Regions from separate parts of the Mycobacterium botniense genome, predicted to be linked through region 2. Evidence: predicted binding sites of a transcription regulator. Region 2 holds the regulator's gene; each other region holds the start of a gene.
What was found. Region 2 encodes LexA, which represses DNA repair genes until DNA is damaged. Its sites were predicted from a motif close to CGAACANNTGTTCG; they were not measured.

Region 1: a site for LexA is predicted at 4,030-4,043, ahead of G6N08_RS10930 (alpha-ketoglutarate-dependent dioxygenase AlkB). Genes of this name have one in related genera too.
Region 3: a site for LexA is predicted at 2,970-2,983, ahead of G6N08_RS01750 (error-prone DNA polymerase). Genes of this name have one in related genera too.

The regions. Positions count from the first base shown of each region.
Region 1 covers NZ_BLKW01000004.1:147,340-154,242, reverse strand. Annotated here, with positions in the region: gene G6N08_RS10950 (aminodeoxychorismate synthase component I) at 1-246, shown strand, start outside; gene rsmI (16S rRNA (cytidine(1402)-2'-O)-methyltransferase) at 202-1,038, opposite strand; gene G6N08_RS10940 (dolichyl-phosphate-mannose--protein mannosyltransferase) at 1,063-2,619, shown strand; gene arcA (arginine deiminase) at 2,730-3,938, opposite strand; gene G6N08_RS10930 (alpha-ketoglutarate-dependent dioxygenase AlkB) at 4,058-4,657, shown strand; gene G6N08_RS10925 (DUF5642 family protein) at 4,695-5,345, opposite strand; gene G6N08_RS10920 (DUF5642 family protein) at 5,374-6,045, opposite strand; gene pat (acetyltransferase Pat) at 6,070-6,903, opposite strand, start outside.
Region 2 covers NZ_BLKW01000004.1:1,777,597-1,784,499, forward strand. Annotated here, with positions in the region: gene nrdR (transcriptional regulator NrdR) at 1-94, opposite strand, end outside; gene G6N08_RS18225 (LysM peptidoglycan-binding domain-containing protein) at 245-721, opposite strand; gene lexA (transcriptional repressor LexA) at 929-1,621, shown strand; gene G6N08_RS18235 (sunset domain-containing protein) at 1,625-3,568, opposite strand; gene G6N08_RS18240 (TerC/Alx family metal homeostasis membrane protein) at 3,887-5,074, shown strand; gene G6N08_RS18245 (acyl-CoA dehydrogenase family protein) at 5,143-6,303, opposite strand; gene G6N08_RS18250 (hypothetical protein) at 6,447-6,903, shown strand, end outside.
Region 3 covers NZ_BLKW01000002.1:317,553-324,455, reverse strand. Annotated here, with positions in the region: gene otsB (trehalose-phosphatase) at 1-524, opposite strand, end outside; gene G6N08_RS01760 (hypothetical protein) at 656-1,009, opposite strand; gene G6N08_RS01755 (WS/DGAT/MGAT family O-acyltransferase) at 1,347-2,741, opposite strand; gene G6N08_RS01750 (error-prone DNA polymerase) at 2,998-6,297, shown strand; gene G6N08_RS01745 (nitroreductase family protein) at 6,405-6,903, shown strand, end outside.

The sequences.
Region 1 (6,903 bases), 1.6 Mb from region 2:
GGCGTCTACTGCGGCACAGTGGGTTTAGCATCGCCAATAGCAGGATGCGAGCTCAATGTCGCGATCCGCACCGTCGAGTTCGATACTGCCGGCGGCGCAGTGCTGGGAGTCGGTGGTGGGATCACAGCCGATTCGGACCCCGATGCGGAATGGGAGGAGTGCCTGCACAAAGCGGCACCGATCATCGGAAGTGCGGTGGCCTCAGCGTCGCGACCGCAAAACCGCCTCGTAGAGGTCACGTCGTGACGGCGCGCCCGGGGTCTCGGCGATCACCTGGGCGCACGCGTTCTTGATGCCCATCCCGGCGTCGACCCGCGCGTTTACCTGGGCCACCAATGCCGACAGGTCGGCGCACGGGTGCGCACCCTCCAGCACGACGGTGATCTCTCCGAGCACCCCGGCGGTCGCCCAGGCTGCCAGCTCGGCGAGCGATCCGCGCACCACTTCTTCGTGCGCTTTCGTCAGCTCGCGGCACACCACCGCACGCCGGGACGGCCCCAGCTGCTCGGCCGCGTCGCGCAGACATGCCGACAAGCGGCGCGGCGATTCGAAGAACACGCAGGTCCGTCGCTCGCCGGCCAGCGTGCCCAACCACGCTTTGCGCGCCGCTTGCCGGCGCGGGGCGAAACCCTCGAAACAGAACTTGTCCGACGGCAACCCGGACACCGCCAACGCCGTCGTGACCGCCGACGGTCCGGGCAGGCAGGTCACCGCCAGCCCCGCGTCGATGCAGGCGACCACCAGCCGGTGCCCCGGATCACTGATCACCGGCATACCGGCGTCGCTGACCAGCAGTACCGTCGCACCGGCCTCGATTGCGGCGACTACCGTCGGCACCCGCGCCGGCTCGTTCTGGTCGAACAGACTGACCACCTTGCCGCCGATCTGCACGCCGAGCGCCCGGGCCAGCTTGCGCACCCGCCGGGTGTCCTCGGCGGCGATCATCTCGGCGCCGCCCAGCGCGGCGATGAGCCGCGGTGAGGCGTCGCCCGGCTGGCCCAGCGGGGTCGCGGCCAGCAACAATCGACCACCACCCATGCCGCACAGCCTACGATCGATGTGATGACCGCTCTGGCCCGCGAAACTCCGCTCGCCGTCACGGAGCGCGCGGTACCCGTCATCAGCCCCGGGCCGCTGGTGCCGATCCCGGATTTCGGGCCCGCCGACCGGTCGCGCGGCTGGGTTGTCACCGCGGTGGTCACCGCGCTGGCCGCGGTGACCCGGTTCCTCAACCTCGGCTCGCCGACCGACGCCGGGACACCGATCTTCGACGAGAAGCATTACGCACCGCAGGCCTGGCAGATGCTGCACAACCACGGGGTAGAGGACAACCCCGGGTTCGGCCTGGTCGTGCACCCCCCGGTCGGCAAGCAGCTGATCGCCGTCGGCGAGGCGGTCTTCGGCTACACCGGGGTCGGCTGGCGGTTCACCGGCGCGCTGCTCGGCGTCGTCATGGTGGGCCTGGTGGTTCGGATCGTGCGGCGGATCAGCCGCTCGACGCTGGTCGGTGGCATCGCCGGGTTGCTGCTCATCGCTGACGGCGTCAGCTTCGTGGCCTCCCGCACCGCACTGCTGGACGGGTTTCTTGCGTTTTTTGTGGTAGCGGCTTTCGGCGCGCTCATCGTCGACCGCGACCAGGTCCGTCAACGGATGCACACCGTGCTGCTGCAGGGCCGCGCCGATGAGACCGAGTGGGGACCACGGCTGGGTGTGCGCTGGTGGCGGTTCGGTGCCGGGGTGTTGCTCGGATTAGCTTGCGCGACCAAGTGGTCCGGCTTGTATTTCGTGCTGTTCTTCGGCGCGATGTCGGTGGGGTTCGACATCGCCGCTCGTCGCCAGTACCGGGTGCCCAGACCGTGGCTGGGCACGCTGCGGCGCGACCTGGGACCGACGATCTATGCGCTGGGGGTGATCCCGTTCGCGGTGTATTTGGCTTCCTATGCACCGTGGTTCGCTTCCGAAACCGCGATCAACCGGCACGAGGTCGGCCAGTCGATCGGCGAGCGTAGTGTGATCCCGCTGCCCGAAGCCATCCGGTCGTTGTGGCACTACACCTACAAGGCCTACCAATTCCATGCCGGGCTGACGAATTCCGCCGGCAATTACCATCCGTGGGAGTCCAAACCGTGGGCCTGGCCGATGTCGCTGCGTCCCGTGCTCTACGCCATCGACCAGCAAAACGTTCCCGGCTGCGGCGCGCAGTCGTGTGTGAAAGCGGTGATGCTGGTCGGCACCCCCGCCATGTGGTGGCTTTCGGTTCCGGTCCTCGGCTACGCGGCCTGGCGCGCGTTCGTGCGTCAGGACTGGCGCTACGCGGCGGTGCTGATCGGCTACTGCGCCGGGTGGTTGCCGTGGTTCGCCGACATCGACCGGCAGATGTACTTCTTTTATGCGGCCGCCATGGCGCCGTTTCTGGTGATGGCGATCGCGCTGATCCTCGGCGACATCCTCTACCAACCCGGTCAAGGCGCGGAACGGCGCACGCTGGGGCTGATCGTCGTGTCGTGTTATGTCGCACTCGTGCTGACCAACTTTGCGTGGCTGTTCCCGGTGCTCACCGGTCAGCCGATCTCCCAGACCACCTGGAACATGGAGATCTGGCTACCCAGCTGGCGCTGAGGTCATGACCGTCGGCGCATAGTTGTGGCCGGCCGCCCGCGCGGCCATACCTCGATATGGGTGGTCAGCAGCCGATCATCGCGTCGCTGTCTTCCGACGCGCAGCGAAAGTCATAGCGGGTCGCGCGCGACGGGACAGGACATACAGCGCGGGCCGCCGCGCCCGGTGCCCAACTCCGAGGCCGCGATGGTCAGCACCTCGATACCCGCGTCCTGCAGGCGCGGATTGGTCTGCACGTTGCGCTCGTAGGCGACGACGACACCGGGCGCCACCGCCAGCGTGTTATTGCCGTCGTCCCACTGCTCGCGTTCAGCGATCACCGGGTCCAGCCCGGTATGAATGACGCGCAGCTTGTCGATACCCATTGCATTGGCGGCCGCGTCGATGAACCGTGCCTCTTCGCTGATCTTCAACCCGTCGAGCGTGCGCTGAATCGTGAACGCCGACAACGTGTCCACCACGTTCGCGTACATCACGACCGCGTCGGTGTCAACCATTGTGCACACCGTGTCCAGATGCATCTGCGCACGCTTTTGTTCGATCGGCACCGCCAGGACCGTATCGGCCAAGCCGTCATCGAATAGGCTGCGAGCCAGGGATTCCGCGCCGGCGGGTGTGGTCCGCTCGCCGACGCCGACCGCGACCACCCCGGGTGCGAGCAACAACACGTCGCCACCTTCCACCGGGGCGGTGTGCGATTCGTAGGCGCGGCGCACACCGGTGAACCGCGGATGGTGAGCATAAATCAGATCAGTTAACGCCGCCTCACGTGCGCGCGCCGGCAACGCCAGCGACGGAATGATCACCCGGGGACCGATCCAGATCGACGAATCACGGGTGAACACCAGGTTCGGCAGCGGTTCGATGACGAAATCCGCACCATGGTGCATAAGACGCACTAACGACACATCGGTCCTGGTGTCTGTGGGAAGTTCGGTGAAGGTCATACCGGCCATCAAGACGTGCGCCAATGCGGCGGGGGCGAGTCCTCGCAGGTACGCCGAAAGCTCCTGCGCCAACTGGAATCCGAGCCGGCGAGCGTCGACCGCGGCAGCGATGCCCTGCATCCGCGCTGCGCCGCTTTCCAGGGCCTCGGTCAGCAGGTCCGACAGCAGCAGCACTTCCACGCCGCGGGAACGCAGCAATTCCGCGAACGCGTCGTGTTCCTCCTGCGCGCGTGCGACCCAGGGCAGCCCGTCGAACAGCAGCTGGTCGTTGTTGCGCGGAGTCAGACGTTGTAACTCGGCGCCAGGGCGGTGCAGGATAGCCACCCGCAGTGTCCCGACCTCCGAATTGGAACCCAACTGGGTGACGCTCACATCTAGCACGGTAGCGCCATTAATCTCAGCGCAGCTCGTCCTCAGCCGGCTTGGCTGCGTGCCCCGCGTGGCCCGGCCGGGCTCACCTGGTCGAACGGATGTACGATAAACTGGCTGTCGTGCTGGTCCCGGTGCAGGACTCGCTGTTTGAGCTCGAGGAGCGCCGCTACCTCGGTGACGGCGCGTGGATCGAGTACCGCTCCGGCTGGTTGGCTGATGCCGACGATCTATTCGAGGCGCTGCTGCCGGGCGTACCTTGGCACGCCGAGCGCCGCCAGATGTACGACCGGGTCGTCGATGTACCCCGGCTGGTCAGTTTTCATGATCTGACCCGCGAGGATCCCCCGCATCCGCAGCTGGCTTTCCTGCGGGGACGACTCAATGACATCTACGCCGGCGAACTCGGCGAACCGTTCACCACGGTCGGGCTCTGCCTCTACCGGGATGGCTCTGACAGTGTGGCCTGGCATGGCGACACCATCGGCCGGGGCCGCACGGAGGACACCATGGTCGCGATCATCAGCCTGGGCGCGTCCCGCAACTTCGCACTCCGTCCCCGCGGCGGCGGCGGTCCTTCGCTGCGTCTGCCCCTGGGACACGGCGATCTGCTGGTCATGGGTGGGTCGTGCCAGCGTACTTGGGAGCATTCGGTTCTTAAGACGTCGGCGCCCTCCGGTCCACGGGTGAGTATTCAGTTTCGACCACGTGACGTCCGCTAGCTCTGTTATGCCGCGGCCCGCATCGCCGCCGGGCGGGTCAACTTTTGACCGCGGTCACCGCCTTGACCAGCAAGTCACGGGCCCGCTGCGTGTCGACCGAAACGACCGGCTTGCCCGGAACGACAAGCGGATTGGCGACGACGATGACCTGATATCTGCCGAAATGAGCAGAGTAGTCATATAGCTCGCCGGTGTGGGGTTTTCCATCGACGAGGGTCTGTACCACTCGGTGCACACCCAGCGTGCGGGCACCCGCGATCTGCGGCGCTTCGACAACCTCGACGACGCCACGCACCTGTCCCCCGGTGAAACCCACTTTCGCACAGTTCTGCCCGGGATCGCTCACCGGCACCGGCTGTGAGGTCTCCAGCGCGATGGTGATGAACCGGTTGCCGTCACCCTCGGCGCTCACCGCAGCCATGTTGCCCTGCAAACCGGGTGGCATCGCCTGCCCGGCGGCGAATTGCGCGCAGCCCGGCGGCTCGAATCGCAGTCCCTCGGGCAGTTTCCGGGCGCCGAACAACTTCGGGTCAATACCCGTCGGAGCGATGGTGGTGACGTGGAACTCCGGGCCGAAACTCGACTTTACGTCGGCGACCCTGGCGATATCAGCGGAATCCGCCGGTTTGCCGGACGCGCAGGCGGCCAGCCAGCACGCACACCCCATCGTGAGCACCGCCTTGACCATCGCGGCCAATCTACCCGACGCATCGTGATCAGCTGCGCAACACAGACACTGTTTTCACCAGCAGATCCGCCGCGAATCGCGGCGTGAGCGGTGCATGCAGTGATCCGGGCTCGGTTACCAGTGCCGTAAACGCGTAATAGTCACCTAAATATGCACTGAATGTATAAGTGTGAGAAATGATTTGGATGCCACCCTCAACGGATGTAGTGGTGTCAGTCGCCATACCAAGAGTCTCGGCGCCATCGATGTGCGGGGGATCGATGAGACGGACGTTAGCCTTGGCATTCCCGCCGCGCATAGTCCATTGCGCACACTGGCCAACCAGGTTTCGGTCCAGGACCAGCGGGCCCGACGGAGCCGCGGCAACGACCGCATAGACGGTACCGTCCGCACCCGAGCCCGACACACCTTGCGCGGAATCGCTGCGTCCGTGAACCGGGTCCGCGAGAACCCCGCACTGCGCGGGTTGCGCCGTCGGGCCGGCGCCGAGACCCCAGATCCCGCTCGGCGCGGAAATGCCTGTGATCTTGGTGACTTCATAGCCGCGCGGCAGGTCAGCACCGACCCTCCTGATGTTGGCGGGGTTGACCCGGGAGGGCAGAGAGGTTGGCAGCGTTTTCGGTATCGGCGAGGACGCGCAAGCGACAACCAACACAGCCACCGCGGCACCGATCACCACCGCACCACTCCGGTTCACGATCACCGCAGCCGAAGGTGCGCCATGTCAGCCGACCGCCTGGATCACCTGGCGAGCCACGCGGATGATTCGATCTGCCATGTCCTGACTGAACGGCAGGCGGCGCGGGTCCGGTACGTCGATGACCGTGGTCACTACTCCGACGTCGTCGCGTTGCCACACAGCGCCGTGGTGGTCCATGATCGCACGCATCGGTAGATTATCGGAAAGCATTCGCCCGGAAAACTTTTCGATTCCGTCCACTCGAGCGGCGAGCGAGAGCGCGCCCATCAGGAAGGTACCGACACCGCGGCCCTGGTAGGCGTCGGCCACGGTGAACGCGATTTCGGCGGTGGTTGGGTCGTGTTCGTCACGAACGAAGCGGGCGTCGGCGACCGGATAGCCGTCCGGATCGGTCACGACCCAGACAAAATGGTCGACGTAGTCGACCTCAAACAGGTATTCCATCAGCGCCGGGCTGGGCAGGCGGGGCGCCATGAACCGTCGATAAAGCGTTTCGCGGGAGAATTGGACATGCCCTTGCCTAGTGCGCTCGCTATCACCGGGCAAGACCGGCCGAAGCAGCAGTTCGGTGCCGTCGCGCAGCCGGATCGGGATTGGGGTGATGAAAGCTGCCAGACGCTGGCGCACCATGCGCAGCAGCCGCGGCATCAGGCCTGGGATATGCAGCATCCGGACGAACGCGTCGTTGTCGCCGATCCAGCCGGTCAACGGTTCGCTGGTGGTGACAGTCGCTGTCCGCGGGGTATCGCGCAGCAGGGCGATCTCCCCGACGATCGTGCCGGAAGCCACCTTCTGGACGATGACGGCGTTGTCCTCACCGATGTGCCTGACTTCGACGCTGCCGGACGAGATGAGCAG
Region 2 (6,903 bases):
GGCAGGACCTTCGACGCCGAATAGCCTGACCTTCATCGGTTTCCCGTGAGTCCACCACCCGGGAATCGGGATGGCGGCAGAACGGGCAGTGCATGGCCGCTCCTTCGCCGCGCTGATGGCCAGGTTTCTCAGACGACTTTGAGAGTACCTGGGCGCTCCCCGGTACCGCCAACACCGCCGCGGTCGGCCCACCTGCGCTGACCAGCGTTGGGCCGTCAGCTTTTTCGCGTGCCATCCGAACAGGTCAGCCGACCGGAGCGATCAGTGTCTGACCCGCGGTCAGCGTGGCGGCGTCCAGGCCGTTGAGTTCGCGGATGCGGTCGGCCACCTGGCCCGCCGGCGCGCCGGGAGCCACCCGGGCCGCCAGGTGATCCCACGTCTCCCCCGCCTCAACGCGCACCACGGCAAGCCGGTCAGGTATCCGGGCGGGCGTCCCTGCCACGGCGCCGCCCACCAGCCCACCGCGGTGGGCAACCAGCCCCAGCCAGAGTGTGATCAGCGCCGAGACCAGCGCGAGCGCCACCGTCGTCGCCGCCGTTACGGGGCGCCTGTGGTGCGCGGCAGTGGACCTGGCCACACCCGGACCCCGGTACCGCGGTGAGGGCCATGCCGGCCGTGCCGGCCCGGGCCGCCGCGAGCCGGGCGGGCGGCACCGCGCCTTAACCCGGGCCGGCCGCGCTGCACGGCGGTTGTTCAGCGGGCTCGCGTCGATCAGTGTCATCGGTGTTCGCCTCCTCACCGTGGTCATCGATCATGTGTTCGAAATATACTCGATACTCTGTTCGAATGTCGAACATCTGATCGAATGGTGTCAGACATGGCCGGACGATACCGCGGGCCACCGACACCACCGGGTGCGCGCTAGCCCCGCGACATGCATCGAACACGTGTTTGATTAATCGATGAAATGCGGCTACTCTCGCGTGGTATGAGCGATTCCAGCGACACCACCGACCCGGGTCGCCGTCCGCATGCTGCCGATTCGGTGCTCACCGCGCGGCAGCGCACCATCTTGGATGTCATCCGCGCCTCGGTGACCACCCGCGGCTATCCGCCCAGCATCCGGGAAATCGGCGACGCTGTTGGTCTGACCTCGACGTCGTCGGTGGCTCACCAACTGCGCACGCTGGAGCGCAAGGGCTATTTGCGCCGCGACCCGAACCGCCCCCGCGCTGTCGACGTCCGTGGAGCCGACGAGGCTGTCGCAGTGCCGGCCACTGAGGTCGCCGGCTCCGACGCCGTGCCGGAGCCCACGTTCGTCCCGGTTCTCGGACGGATCGCGGCCGGCGGCCCGATCCTCGCCGAAGAAGCCGTTGAAGACGTTTTCCCGCTGCCCAGGGCGCTGGTCGGTGACGGCGCGCTATTCCTGCTCAAAGTCGTCGGCGACTCCATGGTCGAGGCGGCGATCTGTGACGGCGACTGGGTCGTGGTCCGCCAGCAGAACGTCGCCGATAACGGCGATATCGTCGCAGCGATGATTGACGGGGAAGCCACCGTGAAAACGTTCAAACGCACCGGCAATCAGGTGTGGCTGATGCCGCATAACCCGGCGTTCGACCCCATCCCGGGAAACGAGGCCACGGTGCTGGGCAAGGTCGTCACGGTGATCCGTAAGCTCTAAGGCTCAACCCGCTTTGATGAATCCGTTGGCCCGCGCGACTTCTTCGCTGGCAAGCCAGATTTCGGCCAGCGTCTCCTCGTAGAGCTCACTTTCGGGTGTGTAATACAGACCGGAACTGGTATTGGCCTTGACCGGGTAGCCGTCGGGAGCCTGGTAGGGATCCTCCAGCGGCAGGTGGATCGCCAGCCGGGCAGGCGCAGCCGGGGTCCGCGGGCCGGCGTCTGCTGCGGTCTCCACCGCCGCGTGGCGCCCGCTGCGCACTTCGGTTGCCGTAGGCACCCGGGTCGGAGCCGTGTCCACCGCATCGGGATCCTCTCCCGCGGCGTCGAACCCGGCCGGCGCCCGGAGGGACTCCGAGGCAGTGGGCACAGCCCGGGCAGCGGACACCGGCCCACTGGCATCGGGTATCCAGGTGCTGTCGCGCGCGAACGGGTCCGGGGCGTGGGTCGGTGGTGAGCCCCGTGACCGCTCCGAGTAGCGAGGCCCCAGCGACGTCACAGCAACGCGGCGGCCTTCGGCCGGCGACCACTGGGTGTCGGCGGGCTCGGCGGTGTGCCCGCCCTGTTCGGCCTCGCCCACCGTGGTGCCGGGACCGGCACTGCGGCGTTGGCGCCACCGGAACCCGGCCAGCGTCATCACCACAGCCAGCAGCACCACAATGACCGCGACGAGCCACCACCAGTGCCAGTGCAGCACCTGGCTCGAGTGCGCCGTCGTCGCCGAACGGCTCGGCATGTGCTGACCCGGGACCTGCAGCCCCCGCAACAATGCCGCCAGGTTCGGCGGTCGGGTGCTGAATGTGTTCTTGACCCGATCCCATGCGATCGTGCCGCCGGCGAACTTCTGGGAGACCACGTCGCCGTCGAGGGCCGGATCGCCGACCGGTGCACCCAGTGTGCCGGTCGCGCCGCCCAGTTTGTCCCACGCCGCCTTCATGGCACCCTGCACGACGAACGCGCCGTGCTCGGGCGTCCAGAAAATCACCGGCCGGTCAGGTGCGGAGAATACGCTGACCCGGCTCACCGGCTTGATTCCGCCGTCGGCTTCGTTGGCCACGGGATAACCCAGGTTGCTGCCGAGCGGCCCGCCCAATGACTCGTACTTGGCCAAGATGGCTCCCTCGACGGCATTCGCCCCGGTGGCCGGACTGAAAAAGACCTTGCCGCCGGCGAAGTTTTGCCCGATCCCGTCGCGACCGATGGGGTATTGCCCGCCTTTTTTCGCGCCCAACGGGCCGCCGGGCCCGCCCGCTGATCGCCATGCGATGTTGATGGCCGCGGTGGGGTCGATCGGCACGGGCAGACCTGCCAGTTGGCCGGCCAATTCCGGTGGAACAGTGGCGAAGGTCTTCGTGACCCGGTTCCATGACACCCGGCCACCGCTGAACGGTTGGGTGGCCAGTTCGCCCTCGTAGAGCTCATCGCCCACCGGGACACCCAATACACCGCCCGAGCTGCCCAGTTTGTCCCATGCGGTGTTGATCGCGCCGCGCACGACGAACGCCCCGTGCTCGGGCGACCAGAAGATCACCGGCTTGTCGGGGGCGGAGAAGGTGCTCACCCTGGTGTCGGGTCCGACCAGTCCAGGGACCTCGTTGATGGTCGGGAAACCCAGGTCGCTGCCGGCGGGCCCGCCCAGTGATTCGTATTTGTCCAAGACGGCGCCGTAGAGGATCCGGGCGCCGGTGGCCGGGGTAAAGAATATTTTGCCGCCGGCGAAGTTCTGCGCGAACCCACCACCGACCGGGTAGACATCCCCCCGTTGAGCGCCCAGAACCGAATGTTCGCCGCCGGCTTGCTCCCATGCCGCGGTGATGGCCTCACCGGCGTCGCTTTCCGGTGACGCTGACACCGGAGGCGCCAAAAACTGCAAGACCGCCGCTGTCGTGGCCACCGCGGCCAGTGCGCACCCGACGCGCCGGCCCGGTCGACATCGTTGTCCAGTCACCAAGCCTCCCTGCCGATGCGCCCGTCGATACCCACTCGCGGGGCTCAGCCACGCACGCAGGGGTAGATCCCCGGTCACGCGGTTCCGGGCGGTCGTGCCGCCGGGCAGCCCTGTGCGCCCGGCCTCACACCCCTGTGCCTCTGCAGAAGACCATTCCGAAGGCATATTGCAGACATTACGAAACAGAACGCGCTGCCGAGGGGGAAATGGCGCCGGGTTGCCCGGGACATCGCGGCGCGTCTGCGCCACACCCGGGTCGGTCGTCGGGTTACCGTGCGGTGACAGCCACGTAAAACCGTGGGAGGTAACGCAGCTGACATGGGTGTTTCCGCGGTGGTTTGGGCCCTGACGGTAACCGTGCTGGTGGGCTTGGCGATGTTCGACTACCTCGCGCATGTGCGGCATGCGCATGTGCCGACCCTGCGTGAAGCCGCTCTCTGGTCGGCGCTGTTCATTGGACTCGCGATCCTGTTCGGAATCGGAGTCGTGATCGTCGGCGGCACCACCATGGGTGTCGAATACTTCGCCTGCTACCTGAGCAACCAAGCGCTCTCGGTGGACAACTTGTTCATCTTTCTGGTCGTCCTCGGCGTCTTCGCGGTTCCCCGGGTGGCTCAGCAAAAAGTGCTGCTGTACGGTGTCATGGTCGCGCTGGTCGCGCGCACCGCCTTCATCTTTGTTGGTGCCGCGCTCATCAGCGTCTTCGACTGGGCGTTCTACTTGTTCGCTGCGGTCTTGCTGATCACCGCGGGGAACCTGCTGCGGCCGTCGGAGTCGGCAGGCCACACCGCGGACGCGGTGGTTATCCGCGCGGCCCGGCGATTCTTACGCACCTCCGACCGGTATCACCGTGATCGGCTGTTCACCATCGAAAACGGCAAACCGGTGCTGACCCCGATGCTGCTCGTGATGGTCGCCCTCGCGGGAACGGACCTGCTCTTCGCATTCGATTCGATCCCGGCATTGTTCGGCCTGAGCCGCAACGTGTACGTGGTGTTCAGCGCTACCGCCCTGTCGCTATTGGGTCTGCGCCAGCTGTACTTTCTGATCGACGGCCTGCTCGACCGGCTGATCTACCTGCCCTACGGCCTCGCCGTGATCCTCGGCTTCATTGGCGTCAAGCTGATGCTGCAAGCGTTGCACGAGAACAACATTCCATTTATCAACCACGGCAACCCCGTCCCGGTCGCCGACGTGAGCACGGGTCTGTCGCTGGTGGTGATCACCGTCATCCTGGTCGTCACGACGGCGGCGTCGCTGCTGTCCAGCCGCGGACGGGCGCAGCACGCTGTCGCACGCGCTCGCCGTCATGCGTACGAGTACCTCGACCTCAACTGTGACACCGATCCGGCCGAACGGGAGAGAACCTACAATCAGCTTCTCGCCGAAGAACGCCAGATCGATGCGCTCCCCCCCAAATACCGCGCACGGATCCGTCACCAGGACGAGCTGACCGAATTGCTCGAGCGCGCTCATCGGGCCCACGACGCCCACAACCGAGGATGAGGCTGCCCATAGCCGGTTACGCCGCGTCGATTATCGACGAAACCCGCTGTGCCATAACCGATCCAGGCTTAAACACCAAGACTACGGCCGATGATCTCCTTCATGATCTCGGTCGTGCCGCCGTAAATCGTCTGCACCCGAGCGTCGAGGTAGGCCCGCGCGACAGGGTATTCGCGCATGTAGCCGTAGCCGCCGTGTAACTGTAAGCAGCGGTCAATCAGGTGCACCTGTTTTTCGGTGGCATACCACTTGGCCATCGCCGCCTGCTCGGCGGTGAGCTTGCCGTCGAGGTGCAGCCGGATGAACTCGTCGACCATCATCCGCACCACGGTCGTCTCAGTGGCCAGCTCGGCAAGCAGGAAGCGGCTGTTTTGGAAGCTGCCGATCGGCCTGCCAAAGGCCTTGCGCTCCTTAGTGTATTGCAGGGTCTGCTCCAGCACGGTTTCCATCGCCGCGGCCGCCATGATGGCGATCGAGATACGTTCTTGCGGCAGGTTCTGCATCAGGTAGATGAACCCTTTGCCCTCCTCGCCGAGCAGGTTTTCGACCGGCACCTTGACATCGGTGAATGACAGCTCCGCGGTGTCCTGGGCATCCAGCCCGATCTTGTCCAGGTGCCGGCCGCGTTCAAAACCGGCCATACCACGCTCGACAACCAGCAGCGAGAAACCGTGCGAACCCTTGTCCGGATCGGTCTGCGCCACGACGATCACCAGGTCGGAATTGATTCCGTTGGTAATGAACGTTTTTGATCCGTTGAGAATGTAGTGGTCACCCTGTTTTACCGCGCGGGTTTTGATTCCTTGCAGATCGCTGCCGGTCCCCGGCTCAGTCATGGCGATGGCCGTAATCAATTCTCCGGTGCAGAATTTGGGTAGCCAGCGCTGCTTCTGCTCTTCGGTGGCCAGCCGCAGCAGATACGGTGCCACGACGTCATTGTGCAGCCCGAAACCGATACCACTGAAGCGTCGGGCTGTGGTCTCTTCGGTAATGATGGCGTTGTAGCGGAAGTCGGGGTTACCGCCCCCACCGTACTGCTCGGGAACCGCCATACCCAGGAAACCCTGCTTGCCGGCCTCCAGCCAGACTGCCCGGTCAACGATCTTGTCTTTCTCCCACTGATCGTGATATGGAGCGACGTGGCGTTCCAGGAAAGCCCGATAGGACTCCCGGAAAAGTTCATGCTCAGGTTCAAACAGTGTGCGCTGGTATTTGACGGCGCTGCCCATCGGTGACCTCCGGCGAACGTGGACTCCGCCGCCCAACATATACCAACCGGATAGTTGGTTGATCGTGTCGGGGTCAGACCCGGCATCCGGCGGCGCCCGGGAGCGCTGCGCGCCCGCATCGTGGTTGCGCCTACAGTCGGCGCATGGCCGAGACAATTCGGGTGCGGGAGCGCGGCCAGGTCCTCGAGTTCTCCTTCGCCGACCTGCTGCGCTACGCGGGTCCCTATTCGCCGGGCGGCGTTGCTGTCGCCTTCACGGTGATGCAGCGCGCGTTTGGGCTGTTGTCGGCGAACGAACCACCGCAACGGCGTTCGGTCGTGGTGCGCACCGCCTTTCAGGGCCCGGGCGCTCGGGACGGATTTGAGATGGTCACCCGAGCGGTGACGGATGGCCGCTACACCGTCGATCTGACCCTGGCGCGCCCCGATCGCGGGCGGTTGTTGCAGAGTTTCGTCTTTCAGCTCGGTGTCGGAAATCTGTCGGCCACCCTGCTGCTGCGGGCGGGCTACGTCACCGGCGAATTCATCGACCTGGCCCAAAAGCCGCAGCGCACAGCGGGCGAGGAGAACCGCCTTGATGAACTGAAGGCCCAGCTGGCCG
Region 3 (6,903 bases), on a different contig from region 2:
TTGACGATCTCGGAAAGTGTGCCGTCGAAGTCGAAGAACACCGCGGGTGGTACACCGGCGTCGCGGACCAGGTCAACAACGCGCATGCCATCCGGCAGCTCCGACATCCGCGGGTCGCCGGTCCGCACGCTGACCTCACCCAGATCGGTGACCACGTCGTCGGCGCCCCGGCGGCGCAGCGGGTCGGCCTGTCCGGTGCGGTCGAGGCCGATAACCAACGCGAATCCGCCCGCGCGTGCGGCCGCGACACCGGCCTCGCCGTCGGTGACGACCACGCACCGCCCGGGCCGGGCCCCCAGCCGATCGGCTGCCTCGACAAGCCGGGCCTGATCGGGTTTTTCCGCACGATCGATCACACCGGCCGGTGCATCCGCACCGCCGCGGTGCGACGGCACCACGGCGGTGCGGATCCCGGCGTCGTGCAGCCGGCCGATCAGCGTGGCGGCGGCTGCGGTCTCGGGTGTTCGTGCGTGGAGGTCAAACACCGCCGCGTCATGGTGGCGTGGGTCGATGGTGACCGGCATGGACAGCCTTTCTGGACACCGCCTACGGCGCCCCCGCTAGTCACGGTAGTGCTCACCGGCGACCGGCCCGCCCGAGACGACAGACGACACGCGAGCCGAGCTGACCGAGGTGGACGTTCCGGCTGACCTGACTAGTGGCCGGCCACGCCAGGGTTGGAGGGCACACCGCCGACAATGCCGTGCACGTCGGGCCTGTCGCTGATAATCCCGGGCACGTTCGGCAGCTGGTTGTTGCGCAGCGACCTTTCTGCGTCCGGGCAGTAATTCGATATTCCCATCTTACTAAACATCCCGGCCGTATCCGGGGCGACAGCGGTCTTTCCGTGAATATCGGACGTCGCATTGATCAGCGTGGACATTAACGACGCAAATGACGCGCCCAATTGAGTCATCATCGGGCAGACCGACTTTCCCGAGTCGTCGACCGGGTCTGCCTGCGCCGGCGCCGCCCAGACGGCAGCCGCAGCAATCAGACCGATTGACATTGCCAATCCCGCCCCGAAAGTTCGGCTGTGCCCCATAAGTTCCTCCCCTTCGTCTCGAATGGTTGACGTACGGTCACCGCGCGCAGAACTTTCAATCACATCCGAAACGATGCTATTCAATAATCACAGTTGTGACACGAAACCGTCACGAATATGACTCTATAGATTTGTTTATTTACATTAGAATTTCATTATTGTGGGGGTAGGGTGCCTCGCGCATTCAAAACCCGCCCGTCGACACGGGTGTGCCTCACCGGCGGCTTAGTGGCGATTCGTGACGCGCCCGCCACACGGCACCGCAGTGCAGTCGGCTCAGGCCCGCCATCCGATGCGGAGGTCACTTCGCGAAAAGCACAATGGGATCCTGGCTCAGCGCTTCCAGACGCGCCACCGCTGTCTCGATACCCCGGGCCAGCTTCTCCACATCCGGTGCCGTGTCGAAGTCGGCGGTGATACCGAACACCAGGTCATCGGCGTAGCTCAGCACCGCGATCCCGGTGCGCAACCGCAGCGCGATCGGGGCAATCGGCAGCAACCGCACCACCGGACGGTCCAGCAACCGTAACGGGCGTCGTGGCCCGGGAACGTTGGTCGCCAGTGTGACGATGCCGCGTTGCGGCAGCCGTGTCAGCAGCCGAATCATCCAGGAGGACACCATAAACGGAACGTGATTGGCGGCTGCCACGATGATGTTGCCGGCGTGGGCCTGCCCACCCTGCTTGGCCCGCCGCAACCGCTGGTGCACGCTGCGTAGCTGCTGAACCGGGTCGTGCTGCTCGACGGGCAGGTGCGGCAGCATGATCGAGATGTGGTTGCCCGGTGTGTCCAGCGCATCCGGTGAGCGCACCGAGACCGGCACCAGGGCGCGCAGTGAGTCCGCGCGCGGCTGCTCGCCGCGATGCAGCAAAACCGCCCGGAAGCCCTCGGTGATCGCGGCGAGGGCGACGTCGTTGATCGTCACACCGAATGTGCGGCACACCTGCTCGACATCGGCGAGCGGAACCCGCACCGCGCGGTAGCGCCGCATGGCGGTGACCGGACCCACCAGCGACGACCCGGCCGCCGGCCGCAGCAAGCCGAGGGCGATTTCCGTGGCGCCGCTGACCGTCCGCGTGGCGGCGGCGGTGACGGCGGTGCCGGCCCGCCAGAGCCCGTCAAGCGGGCCGCGCGGCGCGGCGTCGGGCAGCGGCCGCAGATGTGCGGATGGTCGTGCGGTGCGGTTCGGGCCGACGCGGCAGGCAAAGACCGAGCTGTCGAGGCCGTCGGCGTCGTCACACAGCCGGGTGAGGATGCGGGTGGCAGAGACCCCGTCGGCGACACAGTGGTGGATCTTGACCACGATCGCCCACCGGTTGCCTTGCAGCCCCTCGATGACCCAGCATTCCCACAGCGGTCGGTCCCGGTCCAGCCGCCGCTCCACCACGTCCGCGACCACCCGGAAGAGTTCCCGATCGCCGCCGGGCCGGGGAAGCGCCACCCGGCGCACATGCCGAGTGAGGTCGAAGCGGGGATCCTCGACCCAGGTGGGGGCACCCATATCGAAGGGGTGGGTCCGCAGCACCTGGGTGCACCGCGGTATCGCGTGAATCCGTTCTGCCAGTACGCTCGTGAACCGGCTGTCGCTGGGGGCGGAGCCTTCCACGATGGCGATCCCGCCGATCGCCAGGCTCACGTGCCGGTCGGAGTCTTCAGCCATGAGGAAACCGGCATCGAGTGTGTTGAGTTGCTCCACGAGCGGTCACCGCCTGGTTGGATGGGTAATGGGGATGAGTATCCGCCGTCTCTCGGCACGGGATGTGGCCGGAAGATTAAATCTTCCGAACGGCTGTTTTTCGACTGTGTGGCAATGCCGTTCGCTGGTGTTAAGGCTATGTTGCCGTCCTCGGATGGGGCGGCGAGAGCCGTTGCGGCAGCAGAAATTCGGTGAAGCCTTCCGGGCAAAGGCGGCGGGGTAGGTAATCGAACATACATTCGATACACTGCCGGATGTGGGTTGGAGCAACGGACCGCCGAGCTGGGCCGAGATGGAGCGAGTGCTGGCCGGCACGCCGCGCCGCGCCGGTGCCGGTTCGGGATCGCTGCCGGGTGACGGCGGCGACAGCCCGGCCTGGTCACGCAAGCGCGGACGGTATCAACCGCCGGACAACAGCCAGATGCTCCGCTCGCCGGTCGCCTATGCCGAGCTGCACGCGCATTCGGCGTTCAGTTTTCTCGACGGGGCCAGCACACCGGAGGAGCTGGTCGAAGAGGCCGCACGGCTGGACCTGCGCGCTATCGCGCTGACCGACCACAACGGCCTCTACGGGGCGGTGCGGTTCGCCGAAGCCGCCGCGGAACTGGACATGCGCACCGTTTTCGGCGCCGAACTGTCGCTAGGGCCCGGCGCCCGCACCGACTGTCCGGATCCGCCCGGTCCGCACCTGCTGGTGCTGGCCCGCGGCCCGGAAGGCTATCGGCGGTTGTCGCGGCAGCTGGCCGCGGCCCACCTGGCCGGAGCCGAAAAAGGCAAGCCGCGCTTTGATTTCGACGCGCTTTCCGAGGCCGCCGGCGGGCATTGGCACATCCTGACCGGCTGCCGTAAAAGCCATGTGCGCCAGGCGCTTTCCCGGGGAGGGCCGGAGGCGGCCGCGGCGGCGCTGGCCGATCTGGTGGACCGGTTCGGCGCACACCGGGTCAGCGTCGAGCTGACTCATCACGGTCAGCCGCTCGACGACGAACGCAACGCCGCGCTGGCGGCGTTGGCGCCGCGTTTCGGCGTGGGCCTGGTCGCCACCACCGGCGCGCATTTCGCCGGGCCGTCGCGGGCCCGGCTGGCGATGGCCATGGGCGCGATACGGCACCGGCAGTGCCTGGACTCCGCCGCCGGCTGGCTGGCCCCGCTGGGTGGCTCGCATCTGCGGTCCGGCGAGGAGATGGCACGCCTTTTCGCGTGGTGCCCCGAGGTGGTAAGCGCGGCAGCCGAACTCGGTGAACAGTGCGCCTTCGGGCTGGCGCTCATCGCCCCGCAGCTGCCACCGTTCGACGTCCCGGCCGGACATACCGAGGACAGTTGGCTGCGCGAGTTGGTGATGGCCGGTGCCCTACGGCGCTACGGAACGCCCGAACAGGCGCCGCGGGCCTACGCCCAGATCAGCCATGAGTTGAACGTTATTGCACAGCTTGGTTTTCCAGGCTACTTCCTGGTAGTGCACGATATCATCCGGTTCTGCCGCAAGAACAACATCTTATGTCAGGGCAGGGGATCGGCGGCCAACTCGGCGGTCTGCTATGCGCTCGGGGTGACCGCCGTCGACCCGGTGGCCAACGATCTGTTGTTCGAGCGATTCCTCTCACCCGCCCGTGACGGGCCACCCGATATCGACATCGACATCGAGTCCGGCCAGCGCGAAAAGGTCATCCAGTACGTCTACGACAAGTACGGCCGTGACCACGCCGCGCAGGTTGCCAACGTCATCACCTACCGGAGCCGGATCGCGGTGCGCGACATGGCCCGTGCCCTGGGGTTCTCGCAAGGCCAGCAGGATGCCTGGAGCAAACAGATCAACGGCTGGAGCGGGCTGCCGTCTGATGAGCCAGCTATTCAGGGCATCCCGGAGCAGGTGATCGAGCTGGCGACCCAGATCGCCAACCTGCCCCGGCACCTGGGGATTCACTCCGGCGGCATGGTGATCTGCGACCGCCCGATCGCCGACGTATGCCCGGTGGAGTGGGCCCGCATGAAGGGCCGCAGTGTGTTGCAGTGGGACAAAGACGACTGCGCGGCAATCGGTTTGGTGAAATTCGATCTGCTCGGGCTGGGTATGCTCTCCGCGCTGCACTATGCCATCGACCTGGTGGCCGAACACAAGGGCATCGAGGTGGACCTGGCCAAGCTCGACCTCTCCGAACCGGCGGTGTACGAGATGCTGGCCCGCGCTGATTCGGTCGGGGTGTTCCAAGTGGAGTCGCGCGCACAGATGGCCACTCTGCCGCGGCTGCGGCCACGCGAGTTCTACGACCTGGTGGTCGAAGTCGCGCTGATCCGCCCCGGGCCCATCCAGGGCGGATCGGTGCACCCGTACATCCGGCGGCGCAACGGTATCGACCCGGTCGTCTACGACCACCCGTCGATGGAGTCGGCGCTGCGAAAGACGTTGGGGGTGCCGCTGTTTCAAGAGCAGCTGATGCAGCTCGCGGTCGACTGCGCCGGGTTTTCCGCCGCCGAGGCTGACCAGCTGCGGCGTGCCATGGGATCCAAGCGTTCCGCGGAACGCATGCGACGGCTTCGTGCCCGCTTCTACGACGGCATGCGGGCGCTGCATAAAGCCCCCGACGAGGTGATCGACCGGGTGTACGAAAAACTAGAGGCTTTCGCCAATTTCGGGTTCCCCGAAAGCCATGCGCTGAGCTTCGCGTCGCTGGTGTTCTACTCGGCGTGGTTCAAGCTGCACCACCCGGCGGTGTTCTGCGCAGCGCTGCTGCGCGCCCAGCCGATGGGTTTTTACTCGCCGCAGTCGCTGGTCGCCGACGCCCGCAGGCACGGCGTCGTGGTCCATGGCCCCGATGTCAACGCCAGCCTGGTGTACGCCACCGTGGAGAACGCCGGGACCGAGGTACGGCTGGGCCTGGGCGGTGTGCGTCATATCGGAGACAAGCTGGCCGAAAAGCTGGTCGAAGAGCGAAAAGCCAACGGGCCGTTCACTTCGTTGCCGGATTTGACGTCGCGGGTGCAGCTTTCCGTGCCCCAGGCCGAAGCGCTGGCCACCGCCGGGGCGCTGGGCTGCTTCGGGCTCTCCCGCCGTGAGGCGCTGTGGGCGGCCGGAGCGGCCGCCACGGGCCGGCCGGACCGGTTGCCCGGGGTGGGCGTGCCGTCGCACATCCCGGCGCTGCCGGGGATGAGCGAGCTGGAGCGGGCCGTCGCCGACGTGTGGGCCACCGGTATCTCCTGCGACAGCTACCCGACCCAGTTTCTGCGGGCGGATCTGGACGCGCGGGGCGTGCTGCCCGCCGAGAAGCTGCTCAGCGTCCCGGACGGTGACCGGGTGCTGATCGCGGGTGCGGTGACTCACCGGCAGCGGCCGGCGACGGCCCAGGGCGTGACGTTTCTCAACCTCGAGGACGAGACCGGGATGGTCAACGTGCTCTGCACGCCCGGGGTGTGGGCGCGGCACCGCAAGCTGGCGCAGACGGCGTCGGCGCTGCTGATCCGCGGCCAGGTCCAAAACGCCAGCGGTGCGGTCACTGTGGTGGCTGAGCGGATGAGAAAGCTCACCTTGACGGCCGGATCGACGTCACGCGATTTTCGCTGAAGCCGGCAGAATGCCGGCAGTTGCGGCGTGTCGGTGGACAAACCCGCGCGCTCGCCGCAGGTGACACGTGCCTCGGCCGGGCCGGCGGTGGGCGCTAGTCTGCGGACATGACCTTGAACCTGTCCGTTGACCAAGTCCTGACCACGACCCGATCGGTACGCAAGCGGCTTGACCTGGACACGCCCGTGCCCCGGGAGGTGCTCACGGAATGCCTGACGCTGGCGCTGCAGGCGCCCACCGGTTCCAACGCGCAGGGCTGGCAGTGGGTGTTCGTCGAGGACGCCGACAAGAAGAAGGCGCTGGCCGACATCTACCTGGCCAACGCCCGGGGCTATCTGAGCCTGCCCCCACCCCACTACCCCGAAGGAGACACCCGCGGTGAGCGGATGGACCGCGTCCGCGAGTCGGCGACCTATCTCGCCGAGCACATGCACGAGGTGCCTGTCTTGATGATTCCCTGCCTGCAGGGCCGGGTAGAGCAGGCCCCGCAGCTCAGCGCATCGTTCTGGGCGTCGCTGTTTCCGGCGGTCTGGAGCTTTTGCCTGGCGCTGCGTTCGCGGGGTCTGGGCTCCTGCTGGACAACGCTGCACCTGTTCGGCGATGGTG